4 regions of the Citrobacter sp. RHB25-C09 genome follow, and region 3 is predicted to be linked to each of the others. Evidence: predicted binding sites of a transcription regulator. Region 3 holds the regulator's gene; each other region holds the start of a gene.
The links. The regulator LexA, encoded in region 3, represses DNA repair genes until DNA is damaged. The targets are predictions, from matches to a motif close to TNCTGTATGTACATACAGNA.
Positions count from the first base shown of each region.

Region 1: the regulator LexA is predicted to act here: its motif matches at 1,159-1,178, upstream of sulA (SOS-induced cell division inhibitor SulA).
Region 2: the regulator LexA is predicted to act here: its motif matches at 4,369-4,388, upstream of mutH (DNA mismatch repair endonuclease MutH).
Region 4: the regulator LexA is predicted to act here: its motif matches at 1,993-2,012, upstream of HVY19_RS07655 (DNA translocase FtsK 4TM domain-containing protein).

Region 1 is NZ_CP057483.1:1,722,603-1,728,239, forward strand. Features, by position in the region: gene ompA (porin OmpA) at 1-272, opposite strand, end outside; gene sulA (SOS-induced cell division inhibitor SulA) at 628-1,137, opposite strand; gene HVY19_RS07955 (TfoX/Sxy family DNA transformation protein) at 1,355-1,921, shown strand; gene yccS (YccS family putative transporter) at 1,938-4,100, opposite strand; gene HVY19_RS07965 (YccF domain-containing protein) at 4,119-4,565, opposite strand; gene helD (DNA helicase IV) at 4,688-5,637, shown strand, end outside.
Region 2 is NZ_CP057483.1:3,580,933-3,586,569, reverse strand. Features, by position in the region: gene lplT (lysophospholipid transporter LplT) at 1-1,043, shown strand, start outside; gene HVY19_RS16935 (NADP(H)-dependent aldo-keto reductase) at 1,143-2,183, opposite strand; gene ygdR (lipoprotein YgdR) at 2,290-2,508, opposite strand; gene HVY19_RS16925 (TerC family protein) at 2,645-3,358, opposite strand; gene mutH (DNA mismatch repair endonuclease MutH) at 3,444-4,139, opposite strand; gene rppH (RNA pyrophosphohydrolase) at 4,824-5,354, shown strand; gene ptsP (phosphoenolpyruvate--protein phosphotransferase) at 5,367-5,637, shown strand, end outside.
Region 3 is NZ_CP057483.1:4,004,166-4,009,802, forward strand. Features, by position in the region: gene dinF (MATE family efflux transporter DinF) at 1-1,267, opposite strand, end outside; gene lexA (transcriptional repressor LexA) at 1,387-1,995, opposite strand; gene HVY19_RS18960 (diacylglycerol kinase) at 2,120-2,488, opposite strand; gene plsB (glycerol-3-phosphate 1-O-acyltransferase PlsB) at 2,659-5,079, shown strand; gene ubiA (4-hydroxybenzoate octaprenyltransferase) at 5,238-5,637, opposite strand, start outside.
Region 4 is NZ_CP057483.1:1,643,409-1,649,045, forward strand. Features, by position in the region: gene trxB (thioredoxin-disulfide reductase) at 1-913, opposite strand, end outside; gene lrp (leucine-responsive transcriptional regulator Lrp) at 1,460-1,954, shown strand; gene HVY19_RS07655 (DNA translocase FtsK 4TM domain-containing protein) at 2,089-5,637, shown strand, end outside.

The DNA of each region.
Region 1 (5,637 bases), 2.1 Mb from region 3:
CCATTGATGTTGTCGCCTTTGTACGGCATACGACCTAACCAGTCGTAACCCATTTCAAAGCCAACATACGGGTTAACCTGGTAACCACCAAAAGCACCTGCACCCAGTTGGTTTTCGTGGGTCGGACCATTGTTAGGAATGAAACCAGTGTCATGGTACTGGGACCAGCCCAGTTTAGCACCAGTGTACCAGGTGTTATCTTTCGGAGCGGCCTGCGCTACGGTAGCGAAACCAGCCAGTGCCACTGCAATCGCGATAGCTGTCTTTTTCATTTTTTGCGCCTCGTTATCATCCAAAATACGCCATGAATATCTCCAACGAGATAACACGGTTAAATCCTTCACCGGGGGACTTGTTCAATAGTTACTCTACCGATATCTGCGGCTTACACCGAGCACCCCTGGCGATGTAAAGTCTACAACGTAGTTGAAAACTTACAAGTGTGAAGTCTGTCAGGCATATGAAAAAAAAAAGCTTGTATACATAATATTTAACATTCGCCGCATCGGAATTATCCGGCAAACTTCTCGCAGACCGCTTCTGACAAGCGTTCTTCGGAAAAACTCGTTGAGCCTCAATGCATCACTGTGAGGCGAAAAATAATTCCAGGATAATTCCTAATTTTACTCAATGATACAAATTCGAATGAATTTTTAGCCCAGTCTGGTGTCTCGTGGCATGAGCATGTGCGCTAACAGGACGCATGATAAAACCCATCGCGCTACCTTCATCGGCGGCTTTTACCAGCTCAGCATGCTCTTCCTCGGTTAACTCTTCTGCCAGCCAACCAATCACCACGCTGTAGTTTCCTGTTCGTAACGCGCGAACCATGGATTCAAGCGTATCGCAGGGTGCGAGTTGATTAATCTGCATCACCTTCGTTAATGGCAACCCGGCAGACTGCACCCATTCGCGGCTCAACTTTTGCTGCGGGGTCAGCCAAAGCTGCCAGCGAGACTGTTGCCCTAACTGTTGCAGAAGCGGTAACAACAGTAACTGCGTCATCATGGGCTGGTCTTCGCGATAGACCACTTCACTGATAAGCCCGGCGGTAGCGTTCTCTGATGAGACGCGCGCAATGCTGCTTGATGTGGAAGAGAATGACGAAGAACGATTTGCATAGCCTGAAGTGTACATAATCAATCCAGCCCTGTGAGTTACTGTATGTATGTACAGTAACCCTGCCGTAGTGAAAGATCAACTTTATTTTCGGAAACAGACTCGCAATTTTTATTCGATGTAGCGGTAATAACGAAATACAACTTGCCCCATAGGAATAACTTGCCTATGTTCGTCTTTAACGGATCCGTGACGGCAAATCATTTATTTAGTTTATGATTTAAAAGGGAATTTTATGAAAGTACACTCCTATGAAAGGATCTATAAATCACAGGAATATTTATCTTCACTGGGGACGATCCGCTACCGGTCGCTCTTCGGTAGCTACAGTCTGACAATCGAAGAGACGGTATTTGCCATGGTCGATAAAGGGGAGCTTTACCTTCGTGCTTGTGAGCAAAGTGTACTGTACTGTGTGAAGCATAGACCTGTCTGGTTGACATTGATGAAGCGTGGACGTCCGGTCATGCTTAACTATTATCAGGTCGACGAAAAGCTGTGGTGCGATCAGCCGCAGTTGATCGAGCTATCCCAATATTCACTCGATGCGGCAAAGATGGAAAAGCATAGTCGTGGCTCGCGGCACCGACTAAAAGACCTCCCCAACATGACATTTCATCTGGAGAGCTTGCTAAATGAAGCCGGAATTAACGATGTTCGTACTTTGAAAATACTGGGCGCGAAAATGTGTTGGTTACGGCTTCGACAGGCAAATAAATCGATTACCGAAAAAGTTCTCTACATCCTCGAAGGCGCGATTAATGGTACCCATGAGGCGGCGCTCCCGGCGTTGCGCCGCTAGGAGCTTGCTGAGTGGGTCAAATCGCTTTCGCAAGACCCGGTTTTTCAGGTGAAGATTCTGTGATGACGTGCTGGAGCCTGCCGATCTCTGGAAGCAGGGCAACCAACAAGCCAACCTGCTGAATAACGAGCGGTTCTTTGCTGTCGGGGCGGGGTTCAAGCTGCTGGATACGCAGTTTCAACGCTGACAGCGCCTCCTGTACACGTTGTTCATCGGCGGGAAGATGGTGAAGCGCATCATCGACATAACATACGGCATCGTCTAACAACGCCAGTACATCCGGATTGCTGAGTTTTTCGCGATGTGCGCCCAGCGCAGAAATATAGCTGGTAAACGTATGGTTGAGGCAGAGCAGTCGAAATGCGGCTTCACGAGTTTGAGCGGTGACATCGGGTTCGCTGGACATATTCGACACCACGGAAGCCAGTTCGGCATCGCGATTATGCGCATCCCGGCGAGCAATGCGGTATGCCAGTCGATTGTCACGTCCCTGATGGTATTGCTCAAGAATGGCGTCCAGATAGCGGCAGTTGGCATCTGTCGCCCTCTGCAATACGCGAGGAAGATTACGAAAACGCCAGTCAGGCCAGATAAAACTGACTGCAGCCCAGGCGATAGCGCAACCAATCAGCGTGTCAATCACGCGCGGCAGGGCGACTTCGAAACCTTCGCCAAGCAAATTAAAGCAAAGCAGCACCAGCAGGGTAATAAACATGGTGGCATGGGCATACTGAACATTACGAAACGCGAAAAACAGCACCCCGGTGATCACCAATAAAATCAGCTGGCCTTCCAGCGACGGAACAAACCATAAAATGGGGATTCCAATGGCTACCCCGAGCAGCGTACCGATGATCCTTAGCGCCAGACGGTGCCGCGTAGCGTTGTAGTTTGGCTGGCAGACAAACAGGCTTGTCAGCAGGATCCAATAACCGTGATGCATCCCGGTTATCTGGATGATTGCGTAGCCGACGCACAGCACCAATGACATTCTTACCGCATGGCGAAAGAGCGCTGATTCCGGCGTGAAGTTACGACTCAGTCGCAGCCAGATATCACTAAAACCATGCGGGCTGTCATCCGCCAGTTGATCCTCCGAATCGTTTCGCGGCAGGGCCTGCGCCTGTTCGGATTCAATGGTAGCCAACTGCGCATCGATAGCCCGTAAATTTGCCAGCAAAAAACCCAGTGTTTTAAGTAAATCTGCGCAAGCCCCACTGGCTCGCATTCTCTCAAGCGCAGCATCAAGATGGGTAAAGGCGCGTTCAAAATGAGGATCGTGCTGATAGGGCGTACGCAGCAAAATACAGCGTGACAGTTTCAGACATGCCTGGCCCTGCATCGACATCAGCCGCTGGAAGCGAAACATCACATCGCTGTGCCGAAAATGCTCGCGCAGCGTCTGATACTGAATATGCGAAGAGCTTGCCCGCTCGTGAATGTCCTGCGCCACGAAGTAATAGTGCAGGGTACGTCGCGTACCCCGCTGTCCACGGTCGCCGCGCAGACGCGAAAGGAGTGAAACCTTGGTCTGGTTCAGCGTGGCCATGAGTTGCCCATTCGCCAGCGCGAGATCGTAAAGCGGCGCCTGGCTTTCATCTTCTATATCCGGATCAAACAGCCGCGATTTGAGTTCAAGATAGTGTGCGAGTTGCTCATAGCTGCGCGCCAGGTTGTCCTGAAGCGGGCGAATGGGGAACAGCAGATGCCCGGTAAGCGTAAGCCCGTTGTACCAAATGGCTCCGGCCAGCAGCAGAAGCGGTTGTTGATACCACAGTGCATAAAGCGACGTTCCGAGCATGGTGTAAATGGCAATCAGTAACGCACCAAACGCAATCGTGGCATACCGTTGCCCAAGACCGCCGAGCAGGATGAACCCACTGGTAGAAAGCGTCAGGCCGAGAGCAAAAAGCCAGGGGTAGGGAAACAGCAATTCTACCGAGGCGGAAGCGATAAAAAAGCAGATAAGGGTGATGATCAGATTGCGTAAGCGCCCTGCGAGACGATCGTCCAGATCAGTCAGGGCGGCGGCAACCATCCCTAATGTCAACGGAATGGTGAGCTTGACGTCACCCAGCCACCACGGAAGTGCGGTGGTCCCACAAAGCGCGATAAATATACGCACATAGTACAGCCAGGTGCTGTTCCAGGTGTAGCGACGGAGCAGGGGACTTAACATAACGGTATTCGGTCCTGATTACATAAATCGGCGGCGGGCATTTGCTTCACGTGCTGCCTGCGCCATCTCGACGGAAACCACCCGACGACCCACAGGCCAAAGCGCAATAGCGGCAATTTTGAAGTTAGCGATACCGACAGGAATGCCAATAATCGTGATGCATTGGGCAATACCCGAAACAATATGCATCAGGCATAACCACCAGCCGAAGAAAATAAACCAGAAAATGTTCAACAGCGTGCCGCCCGTATTCATTAACGCACTTTTGCCCTCGGGATTCAGTTCATCAACATGCACCGCTTCATTACCATAAGGCAGCAGGGATAATTTAGTGATTTCCCAGCATGAGCGGGTCAATGGCAAAGTGAAAATAAGGACGATGCTCACTAAGGTCGCCAGTAGCCAGGCCAGCGTAGTCGCAAAACCACCCAGCACAAAATTCAAAATATTCAGAACAGTACGCATAAACCCTCGATGAATTCCGGTTTTCTGTGATTGCTGCAATTGTAACGTTTTTTTGGACTGGAGCACGTATTCTCTGGCGGTTACACTGAGAAGAAATACTCTTTGTCTGGATCGGCTGAGTCATGGAACTGAAAGCAACTTCTCTGGGTAAACGTCTGGCACAACATCCTTACGATCGGGCCGTCATTCTTAATGCCGGCATAAAAGTTTCAGGCGAGCGCCATGAATATCTTATTCCATTCAATCAGTTACTGGCAATTCATTGTAAGCGCGGCCTGGTTTGGGGAGAGCTGGAGTTTGTACTGCCGGATGACAAAGTGGTGCGCCTGCACGGTACAGAATGGGTCGAGACGCAGCGCTTTCATCACCACCTGAATACCCGCTGGCAGCAGTGGAGCCAGGAAATGAGTGAAGTGGCGGCGGGTGTGCTTCAGGAACAACTGGACCTTATTGCCTCGCGTACCGGGCAAAACGCGTGGCTAACGCGCGATCAAACCAAAGGGCTTCAGCAGCAGATCCTGCGCGCCTTTGCCGCCTTGCCGCTACCGGTTAATCGTCTTGAAGAGTTTGATAACTGTCGGGAAGCGCTAAAGCAGTGTCAGGCATGGTTAAAGGATATCGATGCCTGTCGGTTACAGCATAATCAGACCTATACTGACACCATGTTGACGCAGTATGCGGAATTCTTCCAGCAGGTGGAGTCTTCTCCGCTCAACCCGGCTCAGGCAAGAGCCGTGGTCAATGGCGAGCAATCATTGCTGGTGCTGGCAGGCGCGGGGAGTGGTAAAACCTCGGTGCTGGTGGCTCGTGCTGGCTGGCTATTGGCGCGCGGCGAGGCTGCTGCTGAGCAAATTTTGCTGCTGGCATTTGGACGCAAAGCGGCGCAGGAGATGGACGAGCGTATCCGCGAGCGTCTGCATACGGAGGAGATTACGGCGAGAACGTTTCATGCCTTAGCGCTCCATATTATTCAGCAAGGCAGTAAAAAAGTGCCGACTATCAGCCGCCTTGAAAATGATACCGCAGCCAGAAATAAGCTGTTTATCAGTGCCTGGCGTCAACAGTGTTGTGA
Region 2 (5,637 bases), 420 kb from region 3:
CGATCCTGCAAATGGTGTTTGTAGGCGCTTACATTCTGTTTGCCCCCTTTGTGGGGCAGATTGCCGACAGCTTTGCCAAAGGTCGGGTGATGATGTTCGCCAACAGCCTGAAGCTGTTGGGGGCCATGACCATCTGTTTCGGCTTAAACCCGTTTGTGGGGTACACGCTGGTTGGAATAGGCGCGGCGGCTTATTCGCCGGCGAAGTACGGGATCCTCGGCGAGATCACAACCGGCGATAAGCTGGTAAAAGCGAACGGACTTATGGAAGCCTCTACGATCGCGGCGATTTTACTCGGTTCGGTGGCGGGTGGGGTGCTGGCTGACTGGCATGTGATTGCTGCGCTGGTGGTCTGCGCGCTAGCCTATGCCGGTGCGGTAGTGGCTAACCTGTTTATTCCGAAACTGGCGGCGGCGCGGCCAGGGCAGTCCTGGAATCTGGCGAAAATGACCCGCAGTTTCTTCTGTGCCTGTGCTTCGCTCTGGCGCAACGGCGAAACCAGTTTCTCGCTGGTGGGCACCAGTCTGTTTTGGGGAGCGGGCGTGACGCTGCGTTTCCTGCTGGTGCTGTGGGTGCCGGTGGCGTTGGGGATCACCGACAACGCCACGCCAACCTACCTGAACGCGATGGTGGCTATCGGCATTGTGGTTGGTGCGGGAGCGGCAGCCAAACTGGTGACGCTGGAAACCGTATCACGCTGTATGCCCGCAGGGATCCTGATTGGCGTTGTAGTGTTGATTTTTTCTCTGCAACATGCGTTGCTCCCGGCCTATGCGTTGCTGATGCTGATCGGCGTGCTGGGTGGCTTTTTTGTGGTACCGCTTAATGCGCTGTTGCAAGAGCGCGGCAAGAAAAGCGTCGGCGCAGGCAATGCGATTGCGGTGCAGAATCTCGGTGAGAACAGTGCAATGCTGTTAATGCTGGGGCTTTACTCACTGGCAGTGCTGGTCGGTATTCCTGCTGTTGCCGTTGGGGTCGGTTTTGGCGGCCTGTTTGCGCTGGCCATTGCGGCGCTGTGGATCTGGCAACGCCGCCAGGGTTAGACCCGCGAGCTGTAGGCCGGATAAGCGCATGCGCCATTCGGCGAGAAGCCTGATGATGACGCTGATGCGTCTTATCAGGCCTACAGCGAAAGGTCCCCGTTACGGTGCCGGGTAGGTATAAACCTGGTGCACCGCTTCAATCTCCGCTAACACTTCTGCGCTGAGCTCCAGATGTAAACTCTCGACGTTCGTCTTCAACTGTTCCATCGTCGTCGCGCCGAGCAACGTGCTGGCGACAAACGGTTGTTGGCGAACGAATGCCAGCGCCATCTGCGCCGGATCCAGCCCGTGACGCTTCGCAACATCCACGTAGGCCGCCACGGCCTTTTGCGTCTGCTCGCCGCTATAGCGGGTAAAGCGACTGAAGAGTGTGTTGCGTGCACCTGCGGGCTTCGCACCGTTCAGGTACTTGCCGGTCAGGACACCGAAAGCCAGACAGGAATAGGCGAGGAGTTCCACGCCTTCATACTGGCTCACTTCTGCCAGACCCACTTCAAAACTTCGGTTCACCAGGCTGTAAGGGTTCTGGATGGTGACGATTCGCGGCAGATCATGTTTATCTGCCAGGTGTAGATAGCGCATCACGCCAAACGCGGTTTCATTTGAGACGCCGATATAGCGGATCTTGCCCGCACGCTGAAACTCGGCCAGCGCATCCAGCGTATCCAGCAAAGTGATCACTGGCGCGGAATCCGTCCAGGTGTAGCCCAGCTTGCCAAAACAATTGGTCGGTCGCTGCGGCCAGTGTACCTGGTACAAATCCAGATAATCGGTTTGTAATCGCTTCAGGCTATCGTGAAGCGCTTCACGGATGTTTTTACGATCCAATGCCTGGTTCGGGCGAATACCGCTGTCGTTATTACGCGTCGGACCGCTCACCTTGGAGGCGAGAATCAACTTTTCGCGATTACCTTGTTTAGCCAGCCAGTTACCGACATAGGTTTCGGTAAGGCCCTGCGTCTCCGGGCGTGGCGGTACCGGGTACATTTCAGCCACGTCGATCAGGTTAATCCCATTCGCGACGGCATAGTCGAGCTGTGCATGGGCGTCGGCTTCGCTATTTTGTTCACCAAACGTCATTGTGCCCAGCCCCAATGTACTTATCTCAAGCGAGCTGTGGGGTATACGGTGATATTGCATAGCCGTTTCCTTTTTATAATCACGACATAAGGATTATAAAAATGGCTTAGGGAAGGGAAAAAGGGAAGAAAAATTGTTAAGGCCAGCGCAGAGCTGACCTTAACCATCAACGTTCAATGATTTGAGAAACGTCGTCGCGGTTAATCTGCATCGCATTGCCTTGCTGATCGTGATAGCTCACCAGACCGGTATCATCATCAATTTCGGGTTTACCGTCGGTCAGGATCATACGCCCATCTTTGGTCGCCATCACATAATCACTGCTACATCCGGAAACAGCAAAAGCCAGCCCTACTGCGGAAATTACAACTGCCCATTTTTTCATCCATTTCTCCTCACGTGGCCCGCCATTAAGCATAGATTAGTAATAGCGTGAAGGGACACCCGCGAAAAGCAGGAAAATCTTAATCTGTGAAGCCAATGCGGGAAGACCCGCTCCCGACAGGGAGCGGAGCCAAAGGTTACAACGGGTTCTTTTTATTGCGCAGCAGGTTCAGGCTTTCTACGGCGATGGAGAAGAACATCGCGAAATAGATATAACCTTTCGGTACATGAACGTCGAAACTTTCCAGTATCAGGGTAAAACCCACCAGAATCAGGAAGGAAAGCGCCAACATTTTAACGGAAGGATGTCGGTCTACGAATTCACCGATTGGCCGCGCCGCAAACATCATCACGCCGACGGCAATCACCACCGCGGCCATCATAATGAACAGATGATCCGACAGACCGACAGCGGTGATCACCGAGTCGAGACTGAAGATGATGTCCAGCAGCATAATTTGCACAATTGCCCCGAGGAAGGAGGAAACACGCGTTTTTAATCCTTCCTCTTCACCTTCTATGGATTCGTGAATTTCCTTACTGGCTTTCCAGATCAGGAACAGTCCACCGAGGAGCAAGATCAGATCGCGCGCCGATATCGCCTCGCCAAAGATCTCAAACAGCGGATTGGTCAGACGGATCACCCAGGCGATTGACGCCAGCAGCGCCAGACGCATGATCATTGCACCGGCCAGCCCCAGGCGACGGGCATGCGCGCGCTGTGCTGTCGGCAGTTTTGCCACGACCAAAGAGAGAAAAATAATATTATCGATCCCAAGAACGATCTCCAGGAGCGTCAGCGTTCCGAGCGCAAGCCAGGCGTTAGGATCGGTTACCCATGCAAATAACATTGAACAAAGTCCTGCAAAAAAATGAAGCGGTAATTATATGCTTCCCGCGCGGTGGGTCAAAGTCTTACCGGCACCCCATCAGGCGCTATGAGGGCTGTAACAAGAAATGGCGTTCCAGAAGCGCACGGGTGAAGTTCTTTTTCAGATAAAAACCACGCGGCAGCGTCAGGATTGACTCGCCCTGTGCGCCAATCGCTTCTGTCAGCGCTTTGGCATTGGCCGCCTTCGGTCGCAGTTGTAAAAATTCGCCATGCCGTGCGGTAATCCGCTCAACCTGGCCTAAGACGATCATATCCATGAGCTCTTCCCAGTCGAGACGCAATTGGCGATCTTCTTCCTCGTTTGGGCTCCAGAGTACGGGCGTCCCAACTCGCCGCTGTGCGAGGGGAATACTGCGATCGCCTTCCACGGGGATCCACAGCACCCGCTTAAGCTTATGTCGCACATGGCTGGTTTCCCACGTGACCCCGCTGTTGCCCGTTAACGGCGCGACGCAAACAAAGGTTGTCTCCTGCGGGCGTCCCAGACTATCCACAGGAATAGTTTTTAACTCAACGCCTAATGCCGCGAAGTCCTGTTCCGGCTTACTTCCGGCGCTGGCGCCAAGCCAGATTTCAAGTAAAACGCCAATCCAGCCCTTATCCCGCTTTAAATCTTTTGGCGTGGCGATACCCGCAAGCGTTGCCAGTTCGCCTAATGTGTAGCCGGAAAGCTGCTGCGCCTGGTGGAGCAAAAGGGCTTCAGATTCAGGGGGAAAGCGTAACGGATGCAGTCCGGACATTGCGTCATACCTTAGTAGAAAAAATGAACAGCGATCTTATACCGCATAAAAGAAGTTTAGCGTTTTCCACATGGCTTATTCAATGCCATGATTTTTATTGATTTTTAATTTTTGAAGCTTCGAATTGCGCAACGCCACAACGGGTTTTCCATTTCTGGTCACTGAAAATGAACAGGATCTTACACCATGTTATCCACAGAAAGATGGGATAACTGTGAAAAACCACGACTACTGTTTCCATTTACAGCCTTGACGTGCGAGGAATATCGAATATTCGCACAAAAAGTGCCTAACTTATTGGCACAATCTGTGGATAAAACCGGCGCTGTTCGATCTTTCATCAGCCCGTTGATCCTCTATGTGATGGCTATCACTTTTTTGCGTTCGTACTCGCAAAATTCTTCGTTAAGATTATGAAAAACAGAAATTATTTTACATCCCGAAAAACGTAATTATTTATGCCTGAAAAGGTTTTCCCAGAGTAATTCCATACTTCTGCACAACTCTATCCACAGAAAAGGTGAATAAAATCGCCCAAATGGGTGAGTTGCTGTTTATAACTTTGTCATTAACTGTGAGTTATTCAATTGTTATTAGAGGTACGCGTCGCTAACAGAGTGGTTTACCGTCTGTCAGGAGTGTGAAACAATCATTCATATATCAGGTTTATGTTGAGGTAGTCCGGTGATTGATGACGATGGCTACCGCCCAAATGTAGGTATCGTAATTTGTAATCGCCAGGGGCAGGTCATGTGGGCCCGGCGATTTGGTCAGCACTCCTGGCAATTTCCCCAAGGTGGGATAAACCCAGGAGAGTCAGCAGAACAGGCGATGTACCGGGAACTGTTTGAAGAAGTAGGGTTAAGCCGTAAAGATGTGCGGATCCTTGCCTCTACACGCAACTGGTTGCGTTACAAGTTACCAAAACGTTTGGTGCGTTGGGACACGAAGCCGGTTTGTATCGGCCAGAAACAAAAATGGTTTCTTTTGCAACTGATGAGCGGCGACGCAGAAATCAATATGCAAACCAGCAGCACTCCTGAATTTGATGGTTGGCGCTGGGTGAGTTACTGGTACCCGGTTCGACAAGTGGTATCGTTTAAACGCGATGTCTACCGTAGGGTGATGAAAGAATTTGCAGGTGTTGTGATGGCGCTTTCGGAAACGACACCGAAGCCGCAAAACGCACCTGCCTATCGACGTAAAAGAGGTTAAGTCACGCAAATTATGCTCACCCGCCTGCGCGAAATAGTCGAAAAGGTGGCCAGTGCTCCGCGTCTTAATGAAGCGCTGAATATTCTGGTCACTGACATCTGTCTTGCGATGGATACTGAGGTCTGCTCGGTCTATCTGGCCGATCATGACCGACGTTGTTATTACCTCATGGCGACCCGGGGGCTAAAAAAACCGCGTGGTCGTACCGTGGCGCTCGCATTTGATGAAGGTATCGTCGGTCTGGTTGGCAGACTGGCGGAACCCATCAACCTCGCGGATGCGC
Region 3 (5,637 bases):
AGAGCCCGCGTAGCGCCAGAAAAACGGCTAACGCCAGCCACAAACCGTGGTTCCCGAGCAGAGGAAGTGCCAGTAAAGTTAACGCAAAACCACTGGCCGCGACCGCCATGCTGTTACGCATTTCTGCTGCGCGTGTCGCACCAATAAACATGCCGTCGAGCAGATAGCACCAGACGCCCACTAACGGCAGGATCACCTGCCAGATCAGGTAGCGATCGGCCAATATTTGAATCTCAGTCAGCGACGTCAGAAGAGCAATAATCTGTTCACCTGCGAGCAGATAGACCAGCGAAAACAGCAGTGCGACGACACCTGCCTGGCGACAGGCGGCGCGCCAGACATCCAGCAACTGGCTGCCGTCCCGTGCGCCATAGGCTTGCCCGGAATGCGCCTCTACGGCGTAGGCGAAGCCGTCCAGCGCGTAGGCGGTGAAGGTCAGCAGCGTCATCAGCACCGCGTTGACAGCGATAATATCGCTCCCCAGTCTGGCACCCAGTACGGTGATCGCGCCAAAGCAGAGTTGCAGCAGCAGCGAACGCAACATAATGTCGCGATTGAGCGCTAACAGACGCCGAAAATGGCCGCGCCAGGCCTGCTTTAACATAGCCGCGGTTATGCCGCGCAAATGAAGTACCTTTCGCACCATCAGCAGCCCAATCACTAACGTGGAGTATTCCGCAATGACCGTCGCCAGCGCAGCGCCCTGCACGTTCATGTGCAGACCCATCACCAGCCATAAATCGAGAACAATGTTCAGGATATTGCCGACAATCAACAGGATAACCGGCGCGCGAGCATACTGAACGCCCAGCAGCCAGCCGAGCAGAACCAGATTCGCCAGCGACGCCGGCGCACTTAACCAGCGAATCGCCAGGAAGCGTCTTGCCTGTTCCAGCACCGCTTCGCTGCCGCCAACAATATGCAGCGCCAGATCGATTATCGGGGTGCGTAAAAGCGCAATTAATGCCCCCACCCCCAGCGCAAGGATGAGCGGTTGTACCAGCGCACGCGCCAGTGCCTGTGGGTTCTTCGCACCAAACGCCTGTGCCGTTAGCCCAGTTGTGCTCATGCGTAAAAAGAGCAACAGCATAAACAGAAAGCTAGTGGCTGTTGCACCCACAGCCACACCACCCAGATAAACCGGGCTATCCAGGTGACCAATCACCGCAGTATCCACCAGTCCCAGCAGAGGAACCGTGATATTGGAGAAGATCATGGGTAAGGCGAGACGCCAGAGGGCTTTATCAGCAGGAGCAAAGAACGGCATGAGGAGAAGCCTGAGCAGGAGTGTTTAGGTTTTGAACGCATTTCGTAAGCCCGGTAAGCACAGCGCCACCGGGCTCGGTGTCGGATGTTGGCACAAACGCCTTATCCGAGTGTGAGGTATTACAGCCACTCACCGTTGCGGATCACGCCAACGGCTAAACCTTCGATGGTAAAGCTCTGCTCACGAAGATCCACGACGATAGGCTTAAATTCGCTGTTTTCTGGCAACAGTTCGACTTTATTGCCCTGTTTTTTCAGACGTTTTACCGTCACTTCGTCGTCGATACGGGCGACAACGACCTGACCATTACGCACATCCTGGGTTTTATGCACGGCCAGCAGATCGCCGTCCATAATACCAATGTCTTTCATTGACATGCCGCTAACGCGCAGCAGAAAATCGGCATTGGGTTTAAACAGAGAAGGATCGACCTGATAATGGCCTTCGATGTGCTGCTGCGCCAGCAGGGGTTCCCCCGCCGCAACGCGACCGACAAGCGGTAACCCTTCCTCTTCTTCATGCAGCAAACGAATGCCGCGAGAAGCGCCGGATACAATCTCAATGACACCTTTACGCGCCAGCGCCTTCAGATGTTCTTCAGCCGCGTTTGGGGAACGGAACCCCAAACGCTGCGCGATTTCCGCACGCGTCGGTGGCATGCCTGTCTGGCTGATGTGATCCCGAATGAGATCAAACACCTCTTGTTGCCTGGCCGTTAACGCTTTCATTCCGCCCCCTGGGTGTATATACAGTTATGCTGTGAGTATATACAGCTAAAGGCGATTTTGGAACCACAAACTGCACATTAAACAGGAGATTTATAGCGTTATGGAATCGCGCTCGTAAAAATCCTTAACGAAAATTCGACCATAGCAGGATACCCCAGGTTATCAGCGCTATGATGATAGAGAGCAGCACCGCTGCCGACCCCATATCTTTCGCGCGACCAGAGAGTTCATGATAGTCGGAGCCGATACGGTCAACGACCGCTTCAATGGCGCTGTTAAGAATTTCAACAACCATCACCAGCATGACGGAGCCGATCAACAGAACGCGCGTTATGGCATCCACATCCAGCCAGCAGGCGACGATCACGGCAACCAGGACCGCGAGACTTTCCTGACGGAATGCGGCCTCGTTAATCCATGCGGCGCGAAAACCTTTCCAGGAATAGCCAGCAGCTTTGATAATTCGGGTGAATCCAGTGGTATTATTGGCCATCAAAAGAACCTTTTTGCATTATTGGCGTCAATGTCATTGTCCTGTTAACTCAAATGTTTTGAGTTAATGCAACGCGGCGCGAAGTATGACGGGATACAACAGAAATTCACATGACTTTCTGATATCCTTGCAGCGCATTTGCACTATTAACCAGAGGCTTTACATCGTTTATGTCCGGCTGGCCACGAATTTACTATAAAATCCTGAATTTACCATTAAGCGTGCTGGTAAAAAGCAAGTCTATTCCGGCAGATCCTGCCCCGGAGTTAGGGCTCGATACCTCTCGTCCCATTATGTACGTTTTACCGTACAACTCCAAAGCGGACTTGTTGACACTGCGCGCTCAGTGTTTGGCGCACGACCTCCCCGACCCATTAGAACCGCTGGAGATCGACGGCACTCAGCTGCCGCGCTATGTGTTCATTCACGGCGGACCGCGTGTCTTTACCTATTACACGCCGAAAGAAGAGTCCATTAAGCTGTTCCATAACTATCTCGACCTGCACCGCAGCAATCCGAGTCTGGATGTGCAAATGGTGCCAGTATCGGTGATGTTTGGCCGCGCGCCCGGGCGTGAAAAAGGGGAAGTGAACCCGCCTTTACGCATGCTCAACGGCATTCAAAAATTCTTTGCCGTCTCCTGGCTGGGTCGCGACAGCTTTGTGCGCTTCTCACCTTCCGTCTCGCTGCGCCGTATGGCTGACGAGCACGGCACCGATAAAATTATTGCTCAAAAACTGGCTCGCGTGGCGCGAATGCACTTCGCCCGTCAGCGTCTGGCCGCCGTGGGGCCGCGTTTGCCTGCGCGTCAGGATCTGTTTAATAAACTGCTAGCTTCGAAGGCGATTGCCCGCGCGGTCGAAGACGAAGCGCGCAGTAAGAAAATCTCCCACGAAAAAGCGCAGCAGAACGCGATCGCGCTGATGGAAGAAATTGCCGCCAACTTCTCTTACGAGATGATTCGCCTGACCGACCGTATTCTGGGCTTTACCTGGAACCGGCTGTATCAGGGGATTAACGTCCACAACGCCGAGCGCGTTCGCCAGCTGGCGCATGACGGGCACGAGATTGTCTATGTGCCGTGTCACCGCAGCCATATGGACTATCTGCTGCTCTCCTACGTCCTGTATCACCAGGGTCTGGTTCCCCCGCACATTGCAGCCGGGATTAACCTGAACTTCTGGCCAGCCGGGCCGATCTTCCGCCGCCTGGGGGCGTTCTTTATTCGCCGTACCTTTAAGGGCAACAAGCTCTATTCCACCGTCTTCCGCGAGTATCTGGGCGAACTGTTCAGCCGTGGTTATTCGGTGGAATACTTCGTTGAGGGCGGACGCTCACGTACTGGCCGTCTGCTGGATCCGAAAACCGGTACCCTGTCGATGACCATCCAGGCCATGCTGCGCGGCGGCACCCGTCCGATCACGCTTGTGCCGATTTACATCGGCTATGAGCACGTCATGGAAGTGGGGACCTATGCGAAAGAGCTGCGTGGCGCGACCAAAGAGAAAGAAAGTCTGCCACAGATGCTGCGCGGCCTGAGCAAGCTGCGTAATCTGGGTCAGGGCTATGTTAACTTCGGCGAACCGATGCCGCTGATGACATACCTGAATCATCACGTTCCAGAATGGCGCGAGTCGATCGATCCAATCGAAGCCGTGCGTCCTGCCTGGCTGACGCCAACGGTGAACGGCATCGCTGAAGAGCTCATGGTGCGGATTAACAACGCTGGTGCGGCTAACGCCATGAACCTGTGCTGTACCGCACTGCTGGCGTCCCGTCAGCGCTCGCTGACCCGTGAACAGCTAACAGAACAACTCAACTGTTATCTGGATTTGATGCGCAATGTACCGTACTCCCCTGACTCGACGGTGCCATCCGTCAGCGCCAGCGATCTCATCGATCACGCGTTGCAGATGAACAAGTTCGAAGTCGAGAAAGACACCATTGGCGATATTATCATCCTGCCGCGCGAGCAGGCGGTTCTCATGACCTACTATCGCAATAACATTGCCCACATGCTGGTTCTGCCTTCGCTGATGGCGGCAATTATTACCCAGCATCGCCATATTTCACGCGCGGCGCTACAGCAGCATGTTGAAGTACTGTATCCGATGCTGAAAGCGGAGCTGTTCCTGCGTTGGGAACGCGAAGCGTTGACGGGCGTTATTGATGCACTGGTCGAAGAGATGCAGCGCCAGGGACTCATCTCCGTTCAGAATGACGAACTGCACATTAACCCTGCGCATTCTCGCACGCTGCAACTGCTGGCGGCAGGGGCGCGCGAAACGCTACAGCGTTACGCCATTACCTTCTGGCTGCTGAGTGCGAACCCGTCAATCAACCGTGGTACGCTGGAGAAAGAAAGCCGCACCGTAGCGCAGCGTCTGTCCGTGCTGCACGGCATCAACGCGCCGGAGTTCTTCGATAAGGCGGTCTTCAGTTCACTGGTCCTGACCCTGCGTGATGAGGGATACATCAGCGATACCGGAGATGCCGAGCCGGGCGAAACGATGAAGGTGTACCAGATGCTGGCGGAGTTAATTACGTCGGATGTGCGCCTCACCATCGAGAGTGCGACGCAAAGCGAGTAACGCACAGTAAAGCCGGTCAATGTGGACTGCACCCCAAAAGTTGGACACCCAACTGATTAAGGTGCAGTTTTTTATGGCGGATTGCCGGATGCCTGCTCCCGCCTTATCCGGCCTACGGTTTGGTAGACCCGGTAAGCGCAGCGCCACCGGGCAATGATTTATAGATGCCAGTAACTCATCGCCAGCCCGATAAACAGCACCAGGCCAACGTAGTTGTTGTTCATGAACGCCTTAAAGCAGGCTTCCCGCTCGCGGTTGGCAATCAGCTTCTGCTGCCAGACAAACAGCGCGCCGGCGACCAAAATTGACCCGTAATAGCTCATTCCCAGTCCATTTAACCAGCCAATAACCGCCATTAGGACCAGCACAAGCACCTGCAGGATGCCGATGATCAGCTTGTCGTGTTGGCCAAACAGAATGGCGGTCGATTTAATACCAATTTTCAGGTCGTCGTCGCGATCGACCATCGCATACTGCGTATCGTAGGCTACCGCCCAAAGAATGTTAGCGAGGAACATCAGCCAGCAACTCAGCGGCACGGACTCACTCACCGCGGCG
Region 4 (5,637 bases), 2.0 Mb from region 3:
TACAGCCCGTACCGGCGGAGGTGATTGCCTGACGGTAAATATGGTCCATCACGTCGCCAGCAGCAAATACCCCAGGAATGCTGGTCTGGGTCGCGTTGCCGTGGATCCCGGACTGCACTTTGATGTAGCCATTTTCCAGCTCAAGCTGACCTTCGAAAATCGAGGTATTCGGGCTGTGTCCGATAGCAACGAAAAGACCTGCAACGTCCAGCGACTCAATGTTGTCGGCGTTCTGCGTATCGCGCAGGCGCAAACCTGTTACCCCCATCTGGTCGCCAGTCACTTCTTCAAGCGTACGATGGGTGTGCAGCACAATGTTGCCATTTTCAACTTTGTCCATCAGGCGCTTGATCAGGATTTTTTCCGCACGGAAGCTGTCGCGACGGTGAATCAGATGCACTTCTGCGGCGATATTCGCCAGATAAAGCGCTTCTTCAACTGCCGTGTTACCGCCGCCAATGACCGCGACTTTCTGGTTACGGTAGAAGAAACCATCGCAGGTCGCACAGGCGGAAACGCCGCGTCCTTTGAACGCCTCTTCTGAAGGAAGGCCGAGATAGCGAGCGGAAGCGCCAGTCGCGATGATTAACGCATCACAGGTGTATTCCGCGCTATCGCCCGTCAGACGGAACGGACGGTTTTGCAGATCGACTTTATTGATGTGATCAAAAATGATCTCAGTTTCAAATTTCGTTGCATGCTCATGCATGCGTTCCATCAGCAGCGGTCCGGTTAAATCACTCGGATCGCCAGGCCAGTTTTCCACTTCTGTTGTGGTGGTCAGTTGGCCGCCTTTTTCCATACCGGTAATCAGTACCGGTTGCAGGTTTGCGCGCGCGGCATACACCGCCGCGGTGTATCCAGCAGGGCCTGAACCCAGGATAAGCAGTTTACTGTGTTTGGTCGTGCCCATGAGATCCCCATAGTTGTTGGCAGACAATGGGCAGGATTGTAGGGAATTTACCGACGTAAAAAAAGAGTATGGCGATTTTGTTAACGATTTGTGTAATAGACAGGGGCGATGAGATAACAAATTTGCCGCTGCGCCATCATAAATTCTACTGAAAATCGGGCAGTTATCAGCTGATAAAATGACGATATAGCACCACTCGCCTGGAAGAACCGACATGTTGTACTAAAAATCGATGTTTTACTTTGACAATCCCCTGCTGTTTTGCGAAAACAGATGAGGAAGAAAAAAACAGTGTTATATGTGTGCCGCATAATCATGCATATATATCTCATGTTTACCGGACTAGCGAAATCTACGCATGGTGTGGACAGACGCCATTCGTGATGTCGATAGTCGCCGTCAGGCAACGGTCTTCTCACCATAGACCCGGGCATTGCGCGCCGTAAATCCTTTCGGTTACGGTCTATTGTGATGGGCATCGACTCTGGACAATGACGTTTATAGAGTCAGGCAGGAGTAGGGAAGGAATACAGAGAGACAATAATAATGGTAGATAGCAAAAAGCGCCCTGGCAAAGATCTCGACCGCATCGATCGTAACATTCTTAATGAGTTGCAAAAGGATGGGCGTATTTCCAACGTCGAGCTTTCTAAACGAGTGGGACTTTCCCCGACGCCTTGTCTTGAGCGTGTGCGTCGTCTGGAAAGACAGGGTTTCATTCAGGGCTATACGGCTCTGTTAAACCCGCATTATCTGGATGCATCACTTCTGGTATTTGTTGAGATTACTCTGAATCGTGGTGCGCCGGACGTGTTTGAGCAGTTTAACTCTGCTGTGCAAAAACTTGAAGAAATTCAAGAATGTCATTTAGTTTCCGGTGATTTCGACTACCTGTTGAAAACACGCGTACCGGATATGTCAGCCTACCGTAAGCTGTTAGGGGAAACCCTGCTGCGTCTGCCTGGCGTAAACGACACGCGTACTTATGTGGTCATGGAAGAAGTCAAACAGAGTAATCGTCTGGTTATTAAGACACGCTAATACGGAACAGGTGCAAAATCGATATATATTGATTACACTCCTGTTAATCCATACAGCAACAGTGCCGGGGAAACCCGGTGCTGTTGTCCGTTTTAGCATCAGGCAGGAAAAGCCTGAAACCTGGAGAGCCTTTTTTGAGCCAGGAATATACTGAAGACAAAGAAGTCACATTGACAAAGTTAAGCAGCGGGCGCCGACTTCTGGAGGCGTTGCTGATCCTTATTGCCCTTTTTGCCATCTGGTTGATGGCAGCCTTGCTGAGCTTTAACCCTTCGGATCCGAGCTGGTCGCAAACGGCCTGGCATGAGCCTATCCATAATCTGGGTGGGGCGCCTGGCGCCTGGCTGGCGGATACCCTGTTCTTCATTTTCGGGGTGATGGCATACACCATACCAGTCATCATCATTGGCGGCTGTTGGTTTGCCTGGCGACATCAGGCGAGCGACGACTATGTCGATTATTTCGCCGTTTCCCTGCGGATCATCGGCGTGCTGGCCCTTATTCTTACCTCTTGCGGTCTGGCCGCGATCAACGCCGATGATATCTGGTATTTCGCCTCCGGCGGGGTGATCGGTAGTCTGCTCAGTACCACATTGCAACCCTTACTTCGCAGCAGCGGTGGAACCATTACGCTGCTTTGCGTCTGGGCTGCTGGCCTGACGCTCTTTACCGGCTGGTCCTGGGTGACCATCGCCGAAAAGCTGGGCGGTTGGCTCCTTAATCTCTTAACCTTTGCCAGTAATCGTACCCGCCGTGACGACACGTGGGTGGAAGACGACGAATACGAAGATGACGAAGAGTACGAAGAAGCCGCCGATGGCGAGAAACGTGAATCCCGTCGGGCGCGTATTCTTCGCGGTGCGCTGGCGCGTCGTAAGCGGGTTGCCGAGAAGTTTATTAATCCACATGGTCGCCAGACCGATGCGGCGTTATTTTCCGGTAAACGAATGGATGATGACGATGTTGCGTACAGTGCGCACGATGTGGCGGCCGATCCTAACGATGTCCTGTTTTCCGGCCATCGCGCAACTCAGCCAGAATATGATGAATACGATCCGTTGCTGAGCGGCTATTCGGTGGCTGATCCTGTGGTAGCGCCTGTTACGGCAACGCAACCCTGGTCCGAGCAGGTCGATCCGCTACTGCAAACGTCAATCTCGCCTGAGGCTGAGCCTGTTCCGGTGCAACCTGCCGTTGAGTGGCAGTCAGTTCCTGGGCCGCAAACTGCGGAGCCGGTAATTGCGCCAACGCCACATGGCTATGTGCCGCAACAGCAGCCTGTGCCTCCGCAGGAACCCGTTCGCGAGCAGCAGACGACATATCAGCCGAACTCCACGTTCCAGCAGCCGTCAGCATATCAACAACAACCTACCTTCCAACAGGCGCCAGAAGTTGAACAACCGCCTGTCGCAGAACCCGAACCGCCTGTGGAAGAGGTTAAACCGGTCCGTCCGCCGCTGTACTATTTTGAAGAAGTTGAGGCGCAGCGCGCGCGTGAGCGTGAGCAACTGGCGGCATGGTATCAACCGATTCCAGAGCCAGCCAAAGAGCCTGAACCGGTGAAGCCGTCGGTTTCCATGCCATCATCTGTTCCGCCTGTTGAAGCCGCAGCGATTGCACCTGTGGCCGCCAGTGTGAAAGATGCCACGTTAGCCGCCGGCAGTGCCGCTACCGCCCCGGTATTTAGTCTGGCCAATGACGGAATGCCACGCCCACAGGTGAAAGAGGGGATTGGTCCGCAGTTGCCGCGTCCAAACCGCGTACGCGTACCGACCCGTCGTGAGCTGGCATCATACGGGATAAAATTACCTTCTCAGCGTATGGCGGAAGAAAGAGCGCGCGAAGCGGGAATGCAGGAATCGCATTACAGCGATGATGAAATCGATGCGATGCAGCAGGATGAACTGGCCCGCCAGTTCGCGCAGTCGCAGCAAACTCGCTATGGCGAAGAATATCAGTCCGATGCGCCGCAGGTTGATGATGAGGACGCCGCTGCCGAAGCAGAGCTGGCGCGTCAGTTTGCCTCGTCGCAGCAGCAGCGCTATTCCGGTGAGCAGCCAACGGGCGCTAATCCTTTCTCGCTGGATGATTTCGACTTTTCACCGATGAAAACGCTGGTGGATGAAGGTCCGCATGAACCTTTATTTACCCCAGGCGTGATGCCTGAACCGGTGCAACAGCCGCAGTACCAGCAGCCAGCACAGCCGGTGGCACCACAGCCGCACTATCAGCAGCCACAACAGCCGGTAGCGCCGCCGCCGCAGCAACTTCAGCAGCAACAGCCGGTAGCGCCGCCGCCGCAGGAAATTCTGATCCATCCGCTGCTGATGCGTAACGGCGACAGCCGTCCGCTGCAAAAACCGACGACGCCGCTGCCTTCTTTGGATCTGTTAACGCCACCGCCGAGCGAAGTCGAACCCGTTGATACCTTCGCGCTTGAGCAAATGGCGCGTCTGGTGGAAGCTCGTCTGGCTGATTTCCGTATCAAAGCGGACGTGGTGAACTACTCTCCTGGCCCGGTTATCACGCGTTTTGAGCTGAATCTGGCGCCGGGCGTGAAGGCTGCGCGCATTTCCAACCTCTCGCGTGACCTGGCGCGTTCACTTTCGACCATTGCGGTGCGCGTGGTGGAAGTGATTCCTGGCAAACCTTATGTTGGACTGGAACTGCCGAATAAAAAGCGCCAGACCGTATATCTGCGTGAAGTTCTGGATAACGCGAAGTTCCGCGATAATCCGTCGCCGCTGACTGTGGTACTGGGTAAAGATATCGCCGGCGATCCTGTCGTGGCCGATCTCGCGAAAATGCCTCACCTGCTGGTAGCGGGTACCACGGGTTCCGGTAAATCGGTCGGTGTAAACGCCATGATCCTCAGCATGCTCTATAAAGCGCAGCCGGAAGACGTTCGTTTCATCATGATCGACCCGAAAATGCTGGAGCTGTCGGTTTACGAAGGTATTCCACATCTGCTGACGGAAGTCGTGACGGATATGAAAGACGCCGCCAACGCTCTGCGCTGGAGCGTGAATGAGATGGAGCGCCGCTATAAGCTGATGTCCGCGCTCGGCGTGCGCAATCTTGCCGGTTACAACGAGAAAATTGCCGAAGCGGCACGCATGGGACGTCCGATTCCGGATCCGTACTGGAAGCCGGGCGATAGCATGGATGCCCAGCATCCGGTGCTGGAAAAACTGCCATATATCGTGGTGCTGGTGGATGAATTCGCCGACCTGATGATGACCGTTGGTAAGAAAGTGGAGGAGCTGATTGCCCGACTGGCGCAGAAAGCGCGTGCGGCAGGTATCCACCTCGTCCTGGCAACGCAGCGTCCTTCTGTTGACGTCATTACCGGGCTTATCAAAGCTAACATACCGACGCGTATTGCCTTTACGGTATCCAGTAAGATTGACTCACGCACTATCCTCGACCAGGGCGGCGCAGAGTCGTTACTTGGCATGGGGGATATGCTCTATTCCGGGCCGAACTCCACCATGCCCGTGCGCGTTCACGGCGCGTTTGTTCGCGATCAGGAAGTCCACGCTGTGGTTCAGGACTGGAAGGCGCGCGGACGTCCGCAATACGTTGATGGCATCACCTCCGAAAGTGAAAGTGAAGGCGGCGGCGGTGGCTTTGACGGCGGCGAAGAGTTAGATCCCTTATTCGATCAGGCCGTCAATTTTGTG